3 regions of the Mesorhizobium onobrychidis genome follow, and region 3 is predicted to be linked to each of the others. Evidence: predicted binding sites of a transcription regulator. Region 3 holds the regulator's gene; each other region holds the start of a gene.
What was found. The regulator PhoB, encoded in region 3, activates phosphate uptake and scavenging genes when phosphate is short. The targets are predictions, from matches to a motif close to TGTCATNNANCTGTCAT.

Region 1 (7,553 bases), 550 kb from region 3:
CGCGCCAGCCGCTACGACATCATCCTGTTCGATCCGCCCGCCTATGGCCGTGGCCCCAAGGGCGAGGTCTGGCAATTGTTCGAGGACCTGCCTGATCTGACCGACCTCTGCCGCTCGATCCTGACGCCGAAGCCGCTTGCTGTCGTGCTGACCGCCTATTCGATCCGCGCCTCCTTCTTCGCCATCCATGCCTTGATGCGCGACACATTTGCCGGCATGGGCGGCACGGTCGAATCCGGCGAACTGATCATCCGCGAGAAATCCGCCGGCCGGGCGCTGTCTACGTCGCTGTTCTCACGCTGGGTGGCCTGAATGAGCGAGCGGCACGCCGGCGCGCCAGGGCAGGTGAAGGAAGTGACCAGCCTCGCCAATCCGTTGATCAAGGACATCAAGGCGCTCTCCCTGAAGAAATTCCGCGACCAGCAGAACGCCTTCATGGCCGAGGGGCTGAAGCTGGTCATCGACGCGCTCGACCTCGGCTGGTCGATCCGGACGCTGGTCTTCGCCAAGTCCGGACGCGGCAACGCTGCAGTCGAAAAGGTCGCGGCGCGCACGGTTGCCGCCGGCGGCACCGTGCTCGAAGTTTCGGAAAAAGTGCTCGTCGCCATCACCCGCCGCGATAACCCGCAAATGGTGGTCGGCATCTTTTCGCAGAAATTCCTGCCGCTGAAGGACATCCGCGCTCGAGACGGCGACGTCTGGGTGGCGCTCGACCGCGTGCGCGACCCCGGCAATCTCGGCACCGTCATCCGCACCGTCGATGCCGTTGGCGCCAAGGGCATCATCCTGGTCGGCGAGACCACCGATCCTTTTTCCGTCGAGACCGTGCGCGCCACGATGGGCTCGATCTTCGCGGTGCCGGTCGCCAAGGCGACGCCGGAAACCTTCCTTGCGTGGCGAAAAGGCTTTCCTGGCCTCGTTGCCGGGACACATCTGAAGGGTGCGGTCGATTACCGCTCGGTCGACTTTTCCAAAGGCCCGGTGCTGCTGATGATGGGCAACGAACAGCAGGGCCTGCCCGAAAGCATGGCCGAAAGCTGTGACAGATTGCTGCGGATTCCGCAGGCCGGCCGGGCCGATTCGCTCAATCTCGCGGTGGCCACCGGCATCATGCTGTTCGAGATCCGGCGCGGCGCGCTGAAACTTTCCCCGGAGGACGCCAAACCGTGACATCCCAAATGGTCAAATCCCCAACGGCAAAATCATGGTTCCCCTACGCCCTGCTGGTCGCCGCCGCGATAGCGCTCGACCAGTGGGTGAAATACCTGGTCGAGACCGGTCTCGCCTTCCAGGAAAAGGTCGATCTTGTGCCATTCCTGGCGCTGTATCGCACCTACAACACCGGCATCGCCTTCTCGATGTTTTCTTCCTTCGGCGACACCGGCCTGGTGGTCATCGCCGCTTTCGTCGTCGCTTTCGTGCTCTATCTCGCGGCCCGCACCCCGCCCGGCCACGTGCTTACCCGCATCGGCTTTGCGCTGATCGTCGGCGGCGCACTCGGCAATCTGTTCGACCGCGTTACCTATGGTCACGTGATCGACTACATCCTGTTCCACACCCCGGTATGGTCGTTTGCCATCTTCAACCTCGCCGACGCCTTCATCGCGATCGGCGCGGTGGTGGTCGTCTTCGACGAACTCATCGGTTGGCGGCGCGAGGCCAAACCCTCAAGCGATTGACCTGGCCCTCTGCCGCCATACAGTGGCCATTCGAAAAGCCCGAGGAGAAGACATGCCCGAAACCTTCAAAGCCATTCTCGTTTCGCGCGATGCCGAGAAGAAGCAGTCGGTCGCGGTGACCGACCTCACCGAGACCGACCTGATGGAAGGCGATGTCACCGTCGCTGTCGAGGCGACGACGGTGAACTACAAGGACGGCCTCGCCATATCAGGCAAGGCGCCGGTTATCCGCCGCTGGCCATTGGTGCCGGGCATTGACTTCGCCGGCACTGTCGTCTCGTCTTCCCATGCCGACTGGCGCAAGGGGGACAAGGTCATATTGAACGGCTGGGGCGTCGGCGAGACGCATTTTGGCGCCTATGCCGAGCGTGCCCGTGTCAACGGCGACTGGCTGGTGCCGCTGCCTCAGGGGATGAGCCCGCATGATGCCATGGCGATCGGCACCGCCGGCTACACCGCCATGCTTTGCGTCATCGCGCTGGAACGGCACGGCATCGTCCCCGATCGCGGCCCGGTGGTGGTGACGGGCGCGGCCGGCGGCGTCGGCTCGGTCGCGGTCTCGATCCTGTCCAGCCTCGGCTATCATGTCATCGCCTCGACCGGCCGCAGCGCTGAAAGCCCCTATCTGATCGACCTGGGTGCTGCGGAAGTGATCTCGCGCGACGAGCTTGCCCAGCCTGCAAAGCCGCTCGCCAAGGAACGCTGGACCGGCGGCGTCGATGCGGTCGGCAGTCACACGCTGGCCAACGTCCTTTCGATGACCTCCTATGGCGGCGCCGTCGCCGCCTGCGGCCTGGCAGGCGGCATGGATCTGCCGGCGAGCGTCGCCCCGTTCATCTTGCGCGGCGTTTGTCTGCTCGGCATCGATTCGGTGATGGCGCCAAAAGCGGTCCGTCTGGAGGCGTGGCGCCGCATCGGCACGGACCTCGATCTCCAGAAGCTCGCCAGCCTATCCACGACCATTGGCTTTGACGGCATCATCGACGCCGCGCACGACATCGTCGAGGGCAAGATCCGTGGCCGCGTGGTGGTGGATATGTGAGTTCTGTCGTCTGCCGTTTTGCGCGAAAGGAAGGCAAAAAACCGCGCGACCGATAAAATTCGAACGATCTGCCGCAATTTTCCATAATCTCTGTCTGGCAAGGGTTTCCGCATGGTCACGGAATCCGGCATCAGAGAAACGGAGAGCGCCGAAAGCGTCGACGAGATCGGCCCGGAGTCGCCAAGACGGCAGCATATCGCAGCGCCGCCACTGGCGCCCGAACTGCCCGCCGCCAATCGCGAAGGCCTGCCGTTCCTGACGCTCGTCGCCATAGTCGTGCTGGCAGGTCTGTCGCATCTGACCGGAGCGCCGATCCTCATCACTTTCGGCCTTTTGGCGACTGGCATGGCCGGTCTCGCCGTGCATCTGCGTGCCAGGCGCAAGGAGCGTCGTACGGTTGCCCTCCTTGGCGAGACCGCAGCTCGCAGCCGCGCCGAGGTCGAGACCCTGGCCGACCGCATGTGGGAGATGCAGGAGAGCGAGGAACGCTTTCGCGGGCTGATCGACGCGCTTGGCGATCTCGTCGTCCACCGCGACCGTGACGGCCACATCGTCTATGCCAACAAGGTTTTCGCCGATCTTGTCGGAGCCGATCAGCGCGACCTTGCCGGCAGGACCCTTGCCGAACTCGGCATCGACGTCGGCATCGTTCCCGATGCCGCTTTTTCCGACCACGAATGCCTGAGCTCCACCGACGTCGCCATTCGCACGCCGGCTGGCCCGCGCTGGTTCTCATGGATCGAACTGTCCGTGCGCGATAAGGAGAACGGCGGCGCCTCGCATCGCGCCATCGCCCGCGACATCACCGCCCGCAAGCACGCCGAATCGTCGCTGATCACCGCCCGTGAGCGAGCCGAATATACAAGCCAGGCCAAATCGCGCTTCCTCGCCACTGTCAGCCACGAGATCCGCACGCCGATGAACGGCATCATGGGCATGGCCAGGCTGCTGGCGGACACCAATCTCTCGCCCGAACAACGGACCTATGTCGGCGCCGTCTCGACCTCGGCCAGCGCACTGCTGGCGCTGATCGAGGATCTGCTCGACTATTCCAAGATCGAGGCCGGCCGCTTCGATCCCGAACCGCAGCCAATGTCGGTGCGCGAGATCGCCGACAACGTCGTCGAACTCTTGGCTGCGCGCGCCTTCGCCAAGAATATCGGCCTTGGCGCCCATGTCGAACCCGACGTGCCGCAGATGATCACCGCCGATCCGGGAAGGGTCAGGCAGGTGCTGCTCAACCTGATCGGCAACGCGATCAAGTTCACCGACAGCGGCGGCGTTTTGGTGAGCATCGCTCGTACCCGCACCGAAACCACCGACCGCATATGCTTCACCGTCGCCGACACCGGTCCCGGCCTGCACGAGGACGACATGGAGCGCATCTTCGAGGAATTCGAACAGGCTGATGGCACGTCGACCCGCGCGCATGGCGGCGCCGGGCTCGGTCTTGCCATCTCCAGGCGCCTGGTGATCGCCATGGGCGGCACGATTTCGGTATCGAGCCGGCTCGGCCAAGGCTCCGAGTTCGTCTTCGAAATCCCTGCAATATCGGCCACCGAGCCGCCGCAGACCCGGCTGAATGCGCTGTCAGGACGGCGCGCGTTGATCCTGTCGAAGAACGCCATCGAGGCCGACGCCATCGCCCGCACCATCCGTGCCAATGGCGGCATGGTCGATCTGGCCGCGACCGCCGCCCAGGCAGCGTCCTTCGCAGAAGGCTGCGACGTGCTTCTGGTCGATGCGGCCATGGAGGAGGGCGACGGCAGGTTGCTCAAACGCCTTCGCCAGAGCGGCTTTGCCGCCTGCGAGGCGATCACGCTGATCGCGCCCACCGACCGCGGGATGCTGGGCGAGTTCCGCGCCAGCGGCTACGCCACCTTCCTGGCAAGGCCGGTGCGCGGCGAGACGTTGCTGCGCGTGCTTTTGACCAGCAGCGTGCCCGCCCTCACCCAGCCACAGCCGGAAAAGCCCGGCGCACCATCCGTCCGTGCCATTGGCGGCCGCAGGCAGGGGCTGTCCGTGCTGATCGCCGAGGATAACGACATCAACGCCATGCTTGCCCGTGCCACTCTGCTGAAGGCCGGGCATCGCGTGAAAGTGGTCGGCAACGGCAAGGCCGCCGTCGAGGCCGTCACTGGGACCGGTCACAAGCACCGCTTCGACGTGGTGCTGATGGACCTGCACATGCCTGTCATGGACGGGCTGGACGCCATCGCCGCCATCCGCCGGCACGAGGAGGAAACCGCCGTGCCGCCGGTTCCAATCATGGTGCTTTCGGCGGACAGCCAGGAAACGACGCGCCACGCGGTGCTTGCCCATGGCGCCAGCGGCTTCGTCACCAAGCCGCTCGACCCCGACGCGCTTGTCCATGCGATCGAGGGCCAGGTGGCCGCCTGATCCGCCGGCTGTCCTTCCTGGCTTCCTTGCGTAACATAGCCGGTTGAAGGATTACCCAGCCGACGAAGTATTGCCCGTAGCACCGTATCACGGTACTGTCACAATCCTGTTGCACCTACACCGTATCCCCGTGCCAAGAGGGATGGCTCGAAGGAGAATCACTCGTGCATACAGTTATGCCGGAACGTGACGCTCGGCCGAACGCCAGTGGTGCTTTACTCACCGGGCGAAACGTCGATGCCGTCATAAAAGGCGAAGCGCTCGGCCGAATCGGCAACCTCGAAGTGCGGCTCGCCCGCAACGAGGCCGAGATCGCCGCCGCGCAGGAAGTGCGCTACCGGGTGTTCTATGACGAGCTTGGTGCCAGGAAGAACCTGTTCCAGGTGCAGGACCGCCGCGACGCCGACCATTTCGATCCGCTTTGTGATCATTTGCTCGTCTTCGACACCTCGCTGTCCGGTCCCGAGCATCGCCGCATTGTCGGTACCTACCGCCTGCTGCGGCAGGAAATCGCGGCAGCGGCCGGCGGCTTCTATTCCGAGGGCGAGTTCGAACTGACCAATCTTATCGCCCGCCACCCCGGCCAGCGTTTCCTCGAGCTCGGCCGCTCCTGCGTCTTGCCGGAATACCGCTCGAAGCGCACCATCGAGGCGCTCTGGCAAGGTATTTGGGCCTATATCAACCATTACGGGATCGGCGTGATGACCGGTTGCGCTTCGTTCCACGGCACCGTGCCGGCGGCGCACGCCGAAGCGCTGACCTATCTCGCCCATCACTGCCGGACGAATTCGGCCTGGGACGTGCGTGCGGTCGCCGGGCGCTACTGTTCCATGGATTTGATGCCGATCGAGGCGGTCAATGCCAAGGCCGCGATCGCGGCAATGCCGCCGCTGGTCAAGGGCTATCTGCGCGTCGGCGCGCGCATCGGCGACGGCTGCGTCATCGACCGCGAATTCTCGACGGTCGACGTGTTTGTGGTGATGCCGGTCCAGGAGATCGGCGCCCGCTACGTCAATTATTATGGCGGGGAAACCCAGCGTTTCGCCGCGTGAGACTCCAGTGAGTAGCGAATAGGGAGTAGCGGGAGTTCCGCCAATTCGCTGCAGATTGTCATCCCTATTCGCTACTCGCTCTCATTTCATGGAATATCTTCCGGTCGCCGACCAGGCCTGCTCTTGTAGGACGGAAAGGCCCAGCCGAATTTGAGCGCGCCGCCACGCACGCAGAAAGCAGCCATGAAGCCTGCCAGGCCCGAGGCGAGCGGGGGCAGCCCGGCGAAATCGCCAAGCGTGTAGAGAGCGGCGCCCGCAAGTGCTGCGGTAACGTAGATCTCCGGTCTCAACAGCACTGAAGGCTCCCCGGTCAACAGATCGCGAAGAATGCCGCCAAGGGTGGCGGTGAGCATGCCGGTAACGATCGAAACCGCCGGCGAGCCGGTGATCGCCAGCCCCTTGGCCGCGCCCATCACCGAAAAGGCGGCAAGGCCGATGGCGTCGAGCCAGAGCAGCAATTTGTAGCGGGATTCCACACGGTGTGCGCTGAAGAAGACCAAGACCGCCACCGCCGCGCAGATCAGCACATAGTCGCGGTTTCCGACCCAGAACACCGGCACGTTGAGGATGACGTCGCGAAACGTGCCGCCACCGATGCCGGCGACGCTGGCCAAGAACAGGTAACCGATAATGTCGAGCTGCTTGCGCGAGGCGGCCAGCGCACCGGTCGCCGCGAAGACGGCGACACCGGCATAGTCGAGAAGCTCAATCGGGTTCATGGGGCGAATAATGAAATAGTGAGTGGGGAATAGCGAGTGGCTCCCGCGAAACCGGATTGACTCAAAACGAATTAAATGATTGAATAGTTCATTCAATTATTTGTGTGGACGTCTATGTCCCCTCGCCGCTACAGCATGAGATCCCGGAATGCCGCCTTCGCCAAGACGAGGCAGCGCATTCTCGACGCCACAATCAAGCTGCACACCCAGAACGGCATCTTCGGCACGACCTGGAAGGACATCGCAACGGAAGCCGATGTCGCCGTTGGCACCGTCTACAAGCATTTTCCTACCCTGAATGACCTGGTGCCGGCGTGCGGCGAAGTGCTGATGGAGCGTCTGCGTCCTCCGTCGCCCGAATCGATGACGGAGATAATCGGCGGGGCGACGGACCCTAAAGAACGGTTGCGCCGAGTCGCCAACGAGCTGTTCGCCTTCTACCACCGTGGCGGACGGCATCTCGAAAGCGACCTGCGCGAGCGCGAGCTTCCGGCCATGCGGGAATGGGAAGAATACCTTCGGAACATGGTGGCCGGATTCGTGCGAGAGGCGCTGGCGAAGGTCGATCCCGGCGATGACGTCGTTCAGGCAATCAGCTTCCTGTTCGACTTTCCGACGTTCAACGCCATGCGGATACGCGGCACGACGGTGGATCTAGCCG
Region 2 (7,553 bases), 150 kb from region 3:
CGCGGTCGACAGCACCGAGCGGCGCGATATCGTCCGCATCATGCTGCGGCCGGAACAGGTGCTGCTGAAACGGACGTCGCGCGAGGGCATGTCGGGCACGCCGGACATGCTGTTCGGCGAAGTGACGGAATCCGAATTCGCCGGCTCGATGTGCACCATCGCGGTGCGGCTGTTGAACAGTCCCGATCCGCCGGACGCGGCCGCGATCGGCAACACGCCGTTGATCCTGCGCAAGCCGGGCATGGACACGCCGGTGGTTGGCGAGATCGTCCGGCTGACGGTGTCGGGCAAGGCGCATGTGTTTGCCTGAACGCTCTTGCGCCTCTCGCGGTTCGCTGGTCGGGACGACAGGGCGACTTCAATCGACCCGTTTTCCGGTCTGATCGAACCAATGCAGCTTTTCGGCTTTGGCCACGACACGCAACTGATCACCAGGCTTTGCGGCGGCGCGCCCTGAGACGCGCACGACGATACGGCTACCGCCTGCGGCGCAGTGAAGAAAGCTTTCGGCACCGACCGGTTCGACTGCCTCGACTGTCGCCGGCAGGACGAGCGCACCGGGCAGCGCCTCCGCATTGAAGGTGACGTCGGCATCTTCAGGGCGAAAACCCAGTGTCACGGCTGGTGTTTCGCGAGCCGCGAAGTCGATCGCCGTGCCGTCAGCCAGTACCGGGCCTGAGGAACTTCCGGTTAGCGCCAGAAGATTCATCGGCGGCGCGCCGATGAAGGAAGCGACGAAGATCGAGGCCGGCTTTTCGTAGACGTCGAGCGGCGCGCCCGTTTGCTCGACCAGTCCGGCGTTCATGACAACAAGGATGTCGGCCAGCGTCATCGCCTCGAGCTGATCGTGGGTGACATAGACCGAGGTGACGCCGAGCGCGCGCTGCAAATTCTTGATCTCGACCCGCATCTGGCCGCGCAATTTGGCATCGAGATTACTGAGCGGCTCGTCGAACAGGAAGACTTTTGGATTGCGCACGATGGCGCGGCCCATGGCGACGCGCTGGCGCTGGCCGCCGGAAAGCTCGCGCGGTCGCCGGTCGAGCAGCGCCGAAAGCTCCAGCACCTTGGCGGTCGAACGCACCCTGCTGTCGATCTCGTCGTTCGGCGTGCCGCGATTGCGCAGGCCATAGGCCATGTTGTCATAGACCTTCATATGCGGGTAGAGCGCGTAGTTCTGGAACACCATGGCGATGTCGCGCTCGGTCGGGCCAATGGCGTTGACCACCTTGCCGTCGATGGCGACTGTACCGGCAGAAATGGTCTCCAACCCGGCGATCATCCTCAGCAGGGTGGACTTGCCGCAGCCGGATGGACCGACCAGCACGCAAAGCTCCTTGTCGGGAATGGCGATGGAGACGCCTTTCACGGCTTCGACCCCGCTGGGATAGACCTTCTTCACGTCCTTCAGATCGACGGTCGCCATCGGCTTCTCACTTTTCGGATTCGACCAGGCCGCGCACGAACCAGCGTTGCATCAGCACGACAACCAGGATCGGCGGCACGATGGCCAGCATCGCTGTGACCATGACCAGGTGCCATTCGGTGTCGGCATCGGCGAAGGAAACCATCTTTCTCAGCGCGATGACGATGGTGTTCATATCGTTGCTGTTGGTGACGAGCAGCGGCCAAAGATACTGCGTCCAGCCATAGATGAAGAGGATCACGAACAGCGCCGCGATGTTGGTGCGCGACAGCGGCAAGAGGATATCGAAGAAGAAGCGCCATGGCCCGGCACCGTCGACACGCGCCGCCTCGACCAATTCGCCCGGTATGGTCATGAAGAACTGGCGGAACAGCAGCGTCGCGGTGGCCGAGGCGATCAGCGGGATGATCAGGCCGGCATAGGTGTCGATCATGCCGAGATCGACCATCACCTTATAGGTCGGCAGGATGCGCACCTCCACGGGGAGCATCAAGGTGATGAAGATCAACCAGAAGAATGTCATGCGCAGGGGAAAGCGGAAGAACACGATCGCATACGCCGACAGGATCGAGATGAAGATCTTTCCCACCGCAACGCCGAGCGCCATGACCGTGGTGTTGAGGAGCAGTCGGCCGACGCTGATACCGCCGATGCGGCCAATGCCGCCGAACAGCGCCTCGCTGTAATTGTTCCATAGCTGGCCGCCGGGCAAGAGCGGCAGCGGCGGCCTGAGGATCGTTTGCAGCGTGTGTGTCGAGGCAACGAAAGTGTAGTAGATCGGAAAAGCCACGATCAATATGCCAAGGATGAGCACGGCATGGGCGATGAAGGTGCGGAGCGGGGACTGGCCGATCATCGCTGCCCTCAACCGTAATGGACTTTGCGTTCCACGTAGCGGAACTGGATGGCGGTGAGCGCAATGACGATGGCCATCAGGATGACCGACTGCGCCGCCGAGTCGCCCAGGATCAGATTGACGAAGCCGTCATTGTAGACCTTGTAGACCAGCGTCTCGGTCGTCTTGCCCGGGCCGCCGCCGGTGACGGCATGGACGATGCCGAACGTGTCGAACAGGGCATAGACGGTGTTGACGACCAGCAGGAAAAAGGTCGTCGGCGCAAGCAGCGGGAAGACGATGGTCCAGAAGCGCTTGGTCTCGCCGGCACCATCCATGGCCGCCGCCTCGATCAGCGTTTTCGGCACCGCCTGCAGGCCGGCGACGAAGAACAGGAAATTGTAGCTGATCTGCTTCCAGGCAGCCGCCGACACCAGCAGGATCATGGCGTGGGTGCCATTGAGCAGCGGATCCCAGGCGATGCCGAGGCTTCGCAGCAAATAGGCCAACGAGCCGATCGAAGGATTGAACAGAAAAAGCCACAGCATCCCGGCAATCGCCGGCGCCACGGCATAAGGCCATATCAACAGTGTGCGGTAGAGGCCTTTGCCGCGCAGTGCCTTCTCGGCCATGACCGCAAGCAAGAGGGCCGCACCCATGGCAACGATCGCGGTCGCAAGCGAAAACACCACCGTGACCTTGATCGAGTTGAGGTAGGCCGGATCGGCCAGCACCTTGCGGAAATTGGCGAACCAGACGAACTTGGTCCTCAGCCCGAACGGGTCCTGCCTGAGCATCGACTGGTAAAGCGCCTGGCCGGCTGGCCAGTAGAAGAAAACCAGCGTTATGGCGAGTTGTGGCGCCACCAGCAGGTAAGGCAGGATCTTGTTGGGAAAGACGATGCGTGGAGACAGGCTGATTTCCCTCGCTATCCAGGGGCCGCCCACGCGAGCTCGCGTGGGCGATATTCATCGACTAACCGAGATAGTCTCGTCAGTTCTCTAGCGCTTCCTTGATGGCGGCGTTGCCGCGCGTGACCGCATTGTCGAGCGCCTGCTGAGCGGTTTGCTGGCCGGCCAGCATCTTTTCGAACTCCTCGTTCTGGATATCGCGCACCTGCGGCAGGTTCGGCAGGCGCACGCCCTTCGAGTTGTCGGTGGGCGCCTTGCCCGTCATCTGCAGGATGGGTGTCTCGCGGCCGGGGTTCTTGTCATAGAAGCCTGATTTCTTGGTCGCGTCGTACGCAGCGAGCGTCACCGGCAGGTATCCCGACTTCTGATGCAGATATTCCTGCACATCGGTCTTGGACAGGTAGGAAAAGAAGGCCGCGACGCCCTTATATTGCTCGTCCGACTTGTTGCCGAACACCCACAGGCTTGCACCGCCCGGCGTGGTGTTCTGCGGCGCGCCCTTGGCGTCGCTATCGTAGGGAAGCTGGCCGATGCCATAATTCATGCCGGACTTGACGATGTCGCCGAGGCCGCCCGACGATTCGGTGAAGATGCCGCATTCGCCGGCGAGGAATATCTGCTTGGCTTCGGAGGTGCGCCCGCCATATTTGAAGGTGCCGTCCTTGGCGAGGTCTGCGAGCGCCTGGAAGTGGTTGACGAAGATCGGCGCGTTGATCTTGAGTTCGACATCACCGCCGGCCAGACCGTTCTGCTGGGTGGCCCAGGACACATCATTCCACGCCGCGAAATTCTCCAGATGGATCCAGGTCAGCCAGGTCGAGGTGTAGCCGCATGAGGCGGCGCCGCTCGCCTTGATCTTCTTGGCAGCTTCCCACACCTCGTTCCAGGTCTTGGGCGGGTTGTTCACGTCGAGGCCCGCCTTCTGGAAGATGTCCTTGTTGTAGTAAAGGATCGGCGAGGAGGAGTTGTAGGGGAAGGACAGCATGGTGCCGTCCGGCTTCGAATAATAGCCGACGATGCCGGGCAGATACTGGCTCTTGTCGAAGGTCATCCCGGCGCCGGTCATCACCTCGGCCACAGGCTTGATCGCACCCTCGGCCGCCATCATCACGCCGGTACCGACATCGAACACCTGGAGGATATCGGGCGCCTGGCCGGCGCGGAAGGCGGCGATGCCGGCATTCAGCGTCTCGGGATAGGTGCCTTTGAACACCGGAACCAGCTCATAGTCGCTCTGACTGGCGTTGAAATCCTTGGAGATCTTGTCGACGACCTCGGCGTTGGCGCCGGTCATGGCGTGCCACCAGCTGATCTGCGTGACGGCGAAAGCGGAGGTGGTGGAAAGCAGGGTCATGGTGGCGGCGACACCGGCCGCGAAGCCGAAGAACTTCATGTTTCATCTCCCGTTTTGTCATTGGCGAAAGGGCACTCTCGCAAAGGCAATATGTGCCGCTCGTGACAATTGGACAACGGTTTTGTTGCGGATCGATGAACTCGATCTCGGCTCAAAGTTGTGCACGCTTCCGGATGAGAGCCGATGGAAAGGAATTTGCCAAGCCGGCTTACGGTTCGAACAAGTGACGGAGATCGGCGCGATTGCCGGCGCCTAGTCCGACTTGCCGAGCGCCGTCTCGACCAGCCGCTTGGCATCCGGTCCGGACCATTCGGCCGGGCCGTTCATGTGAGCGATCAGGCAGCCTTCACCGTCGATCAGCATGGTGACCGGCAGGCCGAGCGCCAGGCCGCGCGTCTTGAGATCGTTGAACAGCGCCATCGTCGAATCACGGTAATAGCCGAGCGCCTCGACGCCGATTTCCTCGAGGAACTTCTTCGGCTTGGTGTCGTCGCCGGCATCGACATTGACCGCGACGACCTCGAAGGCGTCGCTGCCCATTTCTTTCTGCAGCGCGTCGAGCGCCGGCATTTCGGCGCGGCACGGCGCGCACCATGTCGCCCACAGATTGAGCAGCAGCATCTTGCCGGCACGGTCGGCGAGCGTCATCGGCTTGCCGCCAGGGTCGTTGAAGGCAAGGCTTTTCAGCGATTGCGGCGGATCGGCCGGCAAGAGTGCGGCAACCTGGCCGGTGGCAGCCGCCGCGACCGTCTTGGCGCGGTCAGCCTTGGCGGCGCAGGCGACATCGTCCTTGCTGTCGTCAACGGCGACTTGAGCGGGCGCGTTGTTGCCAGAACCGCTCTCGCTGACATATACCGCGACCGCGCCGGCCAGCACGCCCGCCACCAAAGCGGCGAGGATGAGGCGCGGGGCCGGAAAAAATCGATTGCCGTCTGCCATTTTTTAAAAACTGCTCCGGAGCACGGGTTATAGCGATGAGCGACAAGAAGGCCAGCAACCAGATGTGGGGCGGACGTTTTGCCTCGGGTCCGGCCGCGATCATGGAAGCCATCAACGCGTCGATCTCGTTCGACCGCAAGCTCTATGCGCAGGATATCAGAGGCTCGATCGCCCATAGCGAGATGCTGGCGCAAACGGGCATTATTTCGGCGGCCGATCAAGAAAAAATCGCTCACGGGCTGAACACGATCCTGGCAGAGATCGAAGCCGGCACGTTCGAGTTCTCGACCAGGCTGGAAGACATCCACATGAATGTCGAGGCTCGCCTTGCCGAGCTGATCGGGCCAGCCGCCGGCCGCCTGCACACCGCCCGTTCGCGCAACGACCAGGTGGCGGTCGATCTCAGACTGTGGGTCAAGGACGAGTGCTTTCGCGTCGCCGAGGCGCTGAAGGGCCTGATCACGGCGTTCCTGGAACGGGCCGCGGAGCATGCGGCAACTGTGATGCCTGGCTTCACCCATATGCAGGCGGCGCAGCCGGTGACCTTCGGCCATCACTGCATGGCCTATGTCGAGATGTTTTCGCGCGATCTGTCTCGTGTTCGCGACGCCATCGAACGGATGGACGAAAGCCCGCTCGGTGCGGCCGCCCTTGCCGGCACCAGCTTTCCGATCGACCGGCACCAGACGGCCAAGGCGCTCGGCTTCCGCGAGCCGATGCGCAATTCCCTGGACAGCGTTTCGGACCGCGATTTCGCGCTCGAGTTTCTGGGGCTGGCGGCAATCTGCGCGACGCATCTGTCGCGGCTGGCCGAAGAGATCATCATCTGGTCGACGCCGCAATTCGGCTTCGTCAGGCTGTCGGACTCATTCTCTACCGGCTCCTCGATCATGCCGCAGAAAAAGAACCCCGACGCCGCCGAACTGGTGCGCGGCAAGACTGGCCGCGTCACTGGCCATCTGGTCGGCCTGCTGACTGTCATGAAGGGCATGCCGCTGACCTACGGCAAGGACATGCAGGAGGACAAGGAATCCGTGTTCGACGCCGCCGAGACGCTTGACCTGATGCTGGCGGCGATGACCGGCATGGTGCGCGACATGACGGTGAACGCCGCCGCCATGAAGAAGGCCGCCGGGTCAGGCTATGCGACCGCGACCGATCTCGCCGACTGGCTGGTGCGCACCCTCGGCCTGCCGTTCCGCGAGGCGCATCACGTCACCGGCCGCGCGGTAGCGCTGGCGGAAGAGAGGAAGATCGGGCTCGACAGGCTGCCGCTGGAAGACTTGCGGTCCATTCACGCAGGGATCACGGCGGACGTGTTTTCCGTGCTTGCCGTGCAGAACTCGGTGAAGAGCCGCACGAGCTTCGGCGGCACCGCGCCGTCGGAAGTGAGGAAGCAGATCCGATACTGGAAAAAGCACATCGCCAAGGCGTGATGCTCGTGCGGCGAATCCGAAATTCGCATCACGTTGGAGCAGCGCGGCGAGCGAATTTCGGATTCAAAAGCCGCACGAATTAATTAATGAATTCTAGTGTGGTTTTGGATTTGAAGTTCCTCAACGCGAATGCCATCAATGCCAGGAACTTCAAATCCACCACACTAGGTGCAATGCCAGAAAAACTCGGCTAAAAGCGGCGGGCAAAAGTTTCGGACGGATGGATCGATGACCGCAAGCAGGATTTTGGTGACGCTGACGCTGCTGGCGGCGCTAGCAACCGTAACGGCCTGCGGCAGGAAGTCCGGGCTCGAGACGCCCTATGAGGCGGCCGTGCAGGCGCGCAAGGACGCACAAAAGGCCGAGCAGCCCGTGCCGCCCGAGCCGGAAAAACCGGTCAAGGACAAGAAGTTCATTCTGGACCCGCTGATCTAGAGCCGATGAGATCGGCCGATCTCATCGTGCTCCAACTTCCGGAACCACTCTCGTGAACCATTTCGACTACCGCGACGGCGTGCTGCATGCCGAGGACGTGGCGATCCCGGATATCGCCGCAAGCATCGGCACGCCGTTCTATTGTTATTCGACGGCGACGCTGACCAGGCATTTCCGCGTGTTTACGCAAGCCTTTGCCGGGCTGGACGCGCTGGTC
Region 3 (7,553 bases):
TTCCTTGTGCTGCTCCTGTCGACGATCGTCACGCAGGCGATCCCGGCGCTGCGGCAGAACTATCTGACGCTGCCGATCGATCTTTCGGCGGCCAAGGTCGACCCGGCGAAACTCGACGCCGCCAACTACGACGCCATCGCTCAGGAAGCGCTTACGGCAAAATTTCCTGATGTGACGAGCCGTCAGGACAAGCGCCTGCTGCGCGGACTGATTTCCACCGGCACAGGCGTCTTCCTGCGCAAAGATATTGCGGCTGATCCGGGGATGCTCGGAGGAACGGTGGACTATGCGGTTCCACTTGACGATTTTGCCGACCTTTATCTCAAGGGGTTGCTTGCCGACGTCGGTTCGGACGAAGCGATTTCGACAAGCGTCACGCCTTCGGAAACCAGCGGCGACATCGATCTTACCTTCGGCGACGACGCCATGCTGACGCTGGCGCGTGGCCATGGTGCGACCGAGGGCGAAAACGGTATGCTCACGCTGACGAGCGGCGCATCGTCGCTGCTGGTCGCGTTCAATGGCGGTACGGTCAAGCTGACCGCGCTGTCGCCTGGGGCCAACGGGACGGCGGTCGCAAAGGGCACGGTGATCGAGGCGCTGGACAGCACGGCGCCCGCAGCGAGCGGCCAGGCATTCCTGCGCGTCATCGACACGCCGGAAGCATCGCGAAAGATTTCCGACAAGATGATCGTCTGGCTCGACACGCTGAAGAGCGCCGGCCTGATCGAAAGCCGGTTCAACTCGATCTTCTTCTTCACCGGCGCAAGCCGCGAGCCGGAACTGGCCGGTGTCTGGGGCGCGGTCGTCGGATCGTTCCTGACCATGATCGTTACGCTCGCCATCGCCTTCCCGATCGGCGTTTCGGCGGCGATCTATCTTGAGGAATTTGCCCCCAAGAACCGGCTGACGACGATCATCGAAGTGAATATCAACAATCTGGCGGCGGTGCCTTCGATCGTCTTCGGCCTGCTTGGACTTGCCGTATTCCTGAATTTCTTCGGCATGCCGCGCTCAGCCCCGGTGGTCGGCGGCATGGTGCTGGCGCTGATGACCCTGCCGATCATCATTATCGCCTCGCGCGCTTCGTTGCGCGCCGTGCCACCGTCGATCCGGGAGGCGGCGCTTGGCATCGGAGCGTCCAAGGTCCAGACCGTATTCCATCACGTCCTGCCGCTGGCGATGCCGGGTATCATGACCGGCACCATCCTCGGAATGGCGCATGCGCTGGGTGAAACCGCGCCGCTGCTGATGATCGGCATGGTCGCCTTCATCGTCGACATTCCCGGCGGCTTCACCGATCCCGCGACGATCCTGCCGGTGCAGATATTCATGTGGGCCGATTTCCCGGAAGCCGGGTTCCAGCAGAAGACTTCGGCGGCGATTTTGATTTTGCTGCTGTTTTTGGTCATCATGAATGCCATCGCGGTGATACTGCGCAGGCGCTTCGAGCGGCGCTGGTAAGGAGTAGAGGATATGAACATCATGACGGAAGCCGGCGTCGAACAGAAACTGAGTAGCGGAACCAACGCCCCTTCGATCAAGATGAAGGGCGACAAGGTCTCTGTTCATTACGGCGAGAAGCGAGCTCTGTTCGACGTGGATCTCGATGTCCGCGAGAACCAGGTGACGGCGTTGATCGGCCCATCGGGCTGTGGCAAGTCGACCTTCCTGCGTTGCCTGAACCGAATGAACGACACCATCGATATCGCGCGAGTGAGCGGCAAGATCACACTCGACGGCGAGGATGTCTACGACCCGAAAATCGATGTCGTCGAGCTGCGAGCTCGCGTCGGCATGGTATTCCAGAAGCCGAACCCGTTTCCCAAGTCGATCTATGAAAACGTCGCTTACGGTCCGCGCATTCACGGCCTCGCCAGGAGCAAGGCCGAGTTGGACGGCATCGTTGAATCGAGCCTGAAGAACGCCGGTCTGTTCAACGAGGTCAAGGATCGCCTGCTCGAGTCGGGCACCGGTCTCTCCGGCGGACAGCAGCAGCGCCTGTGCATCGCGCGCGCCATCGCCGTGTCGCCGGAAGTGATCCTGATGGACGAGCCCTGTTCGGCGCTCGATCCGATCGCCACCGCCCGCGTCGAGGAACTGATTGACGAACTGCGCCAGAACTACACGATCGTCATCGTCACTCATTCGATGCAGCAGGCAGCGCGCGTGTCGCAACGCACGGCGATGTTCCATCTCGGCTATCTGGTCGAGGAGGGCGCGACCGACAAGATGTTCACCAACCCCGACGACAAGCGCACCCAGGACTACATCACCGGCCGGTTCGGCTGAGCGGTCCGGCGGCGAATTTCGAACACGAGGACAGTATCATGGGTGAACACACCGTCGCGTCTTTCGACGAGGAACTGGAGCACATCGACAGGCTGATCCGCGATATGGACGAGCTCGCCGCCGCGATGGTCGCAGCCTCGATCCGCGCGTTGCTTGCATCAGACAATGCGATGGCGCAGCGCGTCGTCTCGGACGACGCCATCATGGATGCCCGGCAGCGCGAACTCGACGATAGTGCGATCACGCTGATCGCCAAGCGGCAGCCGATGGCGCAAGATCTGCGCGCAGTGGTTGGCGCAATCCGCATGGCCGGCGATCTCGAGCGCATCGGCGACCTGGCCAAGAACATAGCCAAGCGGGTCAGCGCAGTCGGGCAGAGCGCCACGCCGCGTAATCTCTCGCACGGTATCGACGCGATGGCGGATCTCGTTCTTGTGCAGCTTCGCGGCGTGGTCGAGCACTATGTGTCGCGTAATGCCGGCGCGTTGAAAGAACTGCGCGCCGACGACCAGAAGATCGACGTGAAATACACGGCGGTTTTTCGCGAACTCCTGACCTACATGATGGAGGATCCGCGCAACATCACCGCCTGCACGCATCTTCTGTTCTGCGCCAAGAATCTCGAGCGTATCGGCGATCATGTCACCAACATCGCCGAAAACGCCTACTTTGTCGTGACCGGGCAGCAATTGCCGGCGGATCGCCCGAAGCTAGACGAAACGACGATGTCGGCGCCGGCGACATGACAGGAGTGACCGGCCGATGATCGCGCCGCGCATCATGGTGGTGGAGGATGAAGAGCCGCTGGGCGTCCTCCTCCGTTACAATCTGGAATCCGAAGGTTATCAGGTCGAGGTGGTGACGCGCGGCGACGAGGCCGAAATCCGGCTGCAGGAAAACGTGCCCGATCTCCTGGTGCTCGACTGGATGGTGCCGGCGGTTTCCGGCATCGAACTTTGCAGGCGCCTTCGGGTGCGTCCCGAAACTGAGCGGCTGCCGATCATCATGCTTACCGCGCGCGGTGAGGAGAGCGACCGGGTGCGCGGCCTTTCCACCGGAGCCGACGACTATCTGGTCAAGCCGTTCTCGACGCCGGAATTCATGGCCAGGGTCAAGGCGCTGCTGCGCCGCGCCAAGCCCGAAGTGCTGTCCAGCGTGCTTAAGGTCGGCGACATCGTGCTCGATCGCGAATCGCACAGGGTCTATCGCAAGAAGAGCGAGATCCGGCTCGGGCCGACCGAATTCCGGCTGCTCGAATTCATGATGCGGCACCCGGGTCGGGTCTTCTCGCGCAGCCAGTTGCTCGACAATGTCTGGGGCGAGACGATCTACATCGACGAGCGCACGGTGGACGTCCATGTCGGACGGTTGCGCAAGGCGGTCAACAATGGTCGCATGCCCGATGTCATCCGCACCATCCGCGGCGCGGGCTATGCGATCAGGGAAGACTAGGGATGTGCTGATATTCGGGTGATGCCGGCCTGCGAATGGCGATTTCCTGCGCTTCCGGTACTCACGTACCCAAAGTACGCTCCGTTCCGGTTTTCGGAACCCGCCCAGTCCGGTCGCTTCGCGCCCGTCTTCGAGCCCGGCGCGGACTGACCTGAATCTCAAGACATCCCCAAGTCGCAATCCGCCTTTGTTCCTTGCCTTTCGGACTCAGGCCACGTCCTTCCTGATCGTGCCGGACCTTCCTTGCGCGCCCGGCGCGAAAATCTCCTGGTCGACGAAGCTCAGCGCCCGCATCGCGCAGCCTTCGCGGATCAGCGGCAGCTCGTTTGGCTCGGTGTCGAAGGAAATCGAACCCGAATGCTGGCCGCCGGCGGTCTGGGCTATGGCCTCGCGCAGGGCCGGCTCGATCAGGTCGAAGGCGGCAGCGCTGGCGCCGACCATGGCGACCGGCGCCGGATCGATCAGCGCGAACAGGCTGCCGAGCCCGAAGCCGAGCGCTTCGCCGGCCTTGCGGTAGGCTTCGCGTTCCGGTCCGTCCGTCTCGCGCGCCCGGGCCGCCAGTGCCCGCATCTCGGCGTCGCTGACGTCGGCGACCGGCTCGGCGTTCTCGCTCAATTGCCTTGCGTTGCGCCAGATAGCATAGTTGCCGGCATAGGCCTCGACGCAGCCGCGCCGCCCGCAGCGACAGAGCGCGCCGCCCGGCCGATGGATCATGTGGCCGAATTCGCCGCCCGAGGAATGGGTGCCGGTGAACAGTTCGCCTTTCAGCACCAGCCCCATACCGATGCCGTGCGAGAGCAGGATGGCGATGAAATCGTCGCGGTAACGATCCGGGTCGCGCCAGCGCAGCGCCACGGCCATCATGTTGCAGTCGTTCTCCATGATGGCCGGAATGCCGAACTCGCGTTCCAGAATGTCGGCGAAGGCGATGTTCGTCTGCGGCGTGATCGGCGACCACAACATGGCGCGCGCATGGGAATCGGTGATCCCCTGGATCGCCAGCGCGATGCGGGCGACGCTTTGGACATCGAGGTCGGGGTCTTCGAGCCGGCGCCGGACAATGGCGACACATTCGTCGATCAGCTCGTCGCGCGACATGGTCAGCGTGTCCAGCCGGCGCTGTTCCTCGGCGACCACCTGTCCGGCATAATCGATGACGGCGACCGACAGGAAATTCAGCGACAACACGACGGCCAACACCGCAGCGGCTTCCGGATTGAGGCTGAGCCCGACCTGCGGCCGGCCGCGTTTCAGCGAAGTGGTCTCGCTGGCCTTGCTCTCGGTTAGGATGCCTTCTTGGATCAGGTCGGAAGAGATCGCCGATATGGTCGAATGGCTGAGGCCGGTGGTCGCGGCGATCTCGGTCCGCGACGGCTGGCCTGCGCGCCGTATGGCCGAAATCACCATCGCCCGGTTGCGCCGGCGCAAATCGTCATGACGAATTCCAACCGACATTCTTTTGCTTCCTCCCTATTGCCGCGGCCGCTCATGAATCGGAAGCCGTCGGTAATATCAGACAAATACTGGCAGAAGCAGAAGGCCCTGTCATTGTTTATTCCGAGGCTCGAAAAAATTCGGCAGGAGCATCAAAATCCATCAGAATTGATGTTGACAGCGCTTCGGCGTTGGACCAGTATTTTTTCGGGGCTCGAAAAAATAGGGCCTCTTGTGCCGGCCTTCGGGCCAGTGTGGGCGCGCCGTACGCGGCGCAGGGAGGAAAATCATGAAGAGATTCGCAGCCGCCATTCTGGCGGGGGTAGCCATGTCGCTGACGCTCGCATCGGCCGCGCAGGCCAAGGACAAGGTCATTGGCGTTTCGTGGTCGAACTTCCAGGAAGAGCGTTGGAAGACCGACGAAGCCGCCATGAGGACGGCGATCGAGGCCGCCGGCGACAAGTATATTTCCGCCGATGCACAGTCCAATCCCGGCAAGCAGCTGACCGATGTCGAGAGCCTGATCTCGCAGGGCGCCAACGCGCTGATCATCCTTGCGCAGGATGCCTCGGCCATTGGGCCGGCGGTGCAGAAAGCGCTGGACGAAGGCATTCCGGTCGTCGGCTATGACCGGCTGATCGAGAACAAGGACGTGTTCTATCTGACCTTCGACAACCAGGAAGTCGGCCGCATGCAGGCCCGTGAAGTGTTCAAGGTGGCGCCGGAAGGCAATTACGTCTTCATCAAGGGCTCGGGCGCCGATCCGAATGCCGATTTCCTGTTCGCCGGCTCGATGGAAGTGCTCAAGGATGCGATCGACAGCGGCAAGATCAAGAATGTCGGCGAGGCCTATACGGACGGCTGGCTTCCCGCCAACGCCCAGAAGAACATGGAACAGTTCCTGACCGCCAACGACAACAAGGTCGACGCGGTGGTTGCCGCCAATGACGGCACCGCCGGTGGCGTTGTCGCGGCGCTGACGGCGCAAGGCTTGGCCGGATCCGTCCCGGTGTCCGGCCAGGACGGCGACCATGCCGCGCTGAACCGCATCGCGCTCGGCACACAGACCGTCTCGGTATGGAAGGACGCGCGCGAGCTTGGCAAGAGCGCTGCCGAGATCGCCTCGCAGCTTGCCGACGGCAAGCCGATGGCCGACATTGCGGGCGTCAAGGACTTCACCACGCCGGGCGGCAATGTCGTCAAGTCGCTGTTCCTGACGCCGATTGCCATCACCAAGGACAATCTCAACGTCGTCATCGACGCCGGCTGGATCAAGAAGGAAGAGGTCTGCGCCGGCGTGGCGGCGGCGGGCACTGTCCCGGTCTGCAACTGATCCGACCTTCGCAAGAAGCCTGAAACGCCGCGGCTTCACGCCGCGGCGTTTTTTCAAAAAGAACTGTTTTTCCGCTTCTCGCGGAAAACTTCTAAGCTGCTTCCGGCATCCGCGGCAGACGGCAACCCGGTGGGAGGACATCATGACCGACACGACTTCCAACACGCCGGCCGCCGATACCGCTGCCGATCGGGCGCGTGAATCCGAGCTCAGCCCCGTCGGCCGCTTCCTCAAGGCAACCGAGCTCGACATACGCATGCTCGGCATGGTCGGCGCGCTGCTGGTCATCTGGGTTGGAATCCACATCCTGTCGGGCGGGCTCTTCCTTACGCCGCGCAATCTCTGGAACCTGTCGGTGCAGACCTCCTCGGTCGCGATCATGGCGACCGGCATGGTGCTGGTCATCGTGATGCGCAACATCGATCTTTCGGTCGGCTCCGTCGAAGGTGTGATCGGCATGGTGATGGGCGTCGCGCAGGCCGAATTCCTCATCCGGGTCATGGGCTTCCAGCTTGGAAATCCCTGGATATGGATCATCGCACTGGCTGCCGGCGTAGCGCTCGGCCTCATGATCGGCGCACTCCAGGGCTTCATCATCGCCTATCTCGAGGTTCCGGCCTTCATCGTGACGCTGGGCGGCCTGCTGATCTGGCGCGGCATGGCGTGGCTGATGACGAGCGGGCGCACCGTCGCGCCGCTCGACGCCACATTCCAGCTCATGGGTGGCGGGCCGCGTGGCTCGATCGGGGCAACCGCAAGCTGGATCGTCGGCATTCTCGCCTGTGTGGCCGTCGCCTTGATGCTGCTCAACGGCCGGTCACAGCGCAAGCGGTTCAAATTTCCGCTGCGCCCGGTCTGGGCGGAGAGCTTGCTTGGTGTTGTCGCCTGCGCCGCCATCCTTGGCGCCGTCTGGATCGCCAATTCCTATCCCTGGCCGATCGGCATCGTTCGCCAGTACGCTCAGCGGACCGGCATCACCGTTCCCGAAGGCGGCCTGTTCATCGCCCATGGCATCGCCATACCGGTGCTGATCGCGGTCGCA

Region 1: the regulator PhoB is predicted to act here: its motif matches at 5,218-5,234, upstream of olsB (l-ornithine N(alpha)-acyltransferase).
Region 2: the regulator PhoB is predicted to act here: its motif matches at 4,628-4,644, upstream of ugpB (sn-glycerol-3-phosphate ABC transporter substrate-binding protein UgpB).

The regions. Positions count from the first base shown of each region.
Region 1 is NZ_CP062229.1:1,926,580-1,934,132, reverse strand. It holds gene IHQ72_RS09495 (RsmD family RNA methyltransferase) at 1-312, shown strand, start outside; gene IHQ72_RS09490 (TrmH family RNA methyltransferase) at 313-1,170, shown strand; gene lspA (signal peptidase II) at 1,179-1,679, shown strand; gene acuI (acrylyl-CoA reductase (NADPH)) at 1,732-2,721, shown strand; gene IHQ72_RS09475 (hybrid sensor histidine kinase/response regulator) at 2,833-5,121, shown strand; gene olsB (l-ornithine N(alpha)-acyltransferase) at 5,298-6,173, shown strand; gene IHQ72_RS09465 (trimeric intracellular cation channel family protein) at 6,260-6,892, opposite strand; gene IHQ72_RS09460 (TetR/AcrR family transcriptional regulator) at 7,028-7,553, shown strand, end outside.
Region 2 is NZ_CP062229.1:1,526,166-1,533,718, reverse strand. It holds gene IHQ72_RS07550 (ABC transporter ATP-binding protein) at 1-310, shown strand, start outside; gene IHQ72_RS07545 (sn-glycerol-3-phosphate import ATP-binding protein UgpC) at 359-1,426, opposite strand; gene ugpE (sn-glycerol-3-phosphate ABC transporter permease UgpE) at 1,434-2,282, opposite strand; gene ugpA (sn-glycerol-3-phosphate ABC transporter permease UgpA) at 2,291-3,175, opposite strand; gene ugpB (sn-glycerol-3-phosphate ABC transporter substrate-binding protein UgpB) at 3,255-4,565, opposite strand; gene tlpA (thiol:disulfide interchange protein TlpA) at 4,779-5,465, opposite strand; gene argH (argininosuccinate lyase) at 5,501-6,901, shown strand; gene IHQ72_RS07515 (lipoprotein) at 7,130-7,336, shown strand; gene lysA (diaminopimelate decarboxylase) at 7,389-7,553, shown strand, end outside.
Region 3 is NZ_CP062229.1:1,375,664-1,383,216, forward strand. It holds gene pstA (phosphate ABC transporter permease PstA) at 1-1,464, shown strand, start outside; gene pstB (phosphate ABC transporter ATP-binding protein PstB) at 1,477-2,292, shown strand; gene phoU (phosphate signaling complex protein PhoU) at 2,331-3,038, shown strand; gene phoB (phosphate regulon transcriptional regulator PhoB) at 3,055-3,744, shown strand; gene IHQ72_RS06725 (ROK family protein) at 3,952-5,199, opposite strand; gene xylF (D-xylose ABC transporter substrate-binding protein) at 5,468-6,511, shown strand; gene IHQ72_RS06735 (sugar ABC transporter permease) at 6,654-7,553, shown strand, end outside.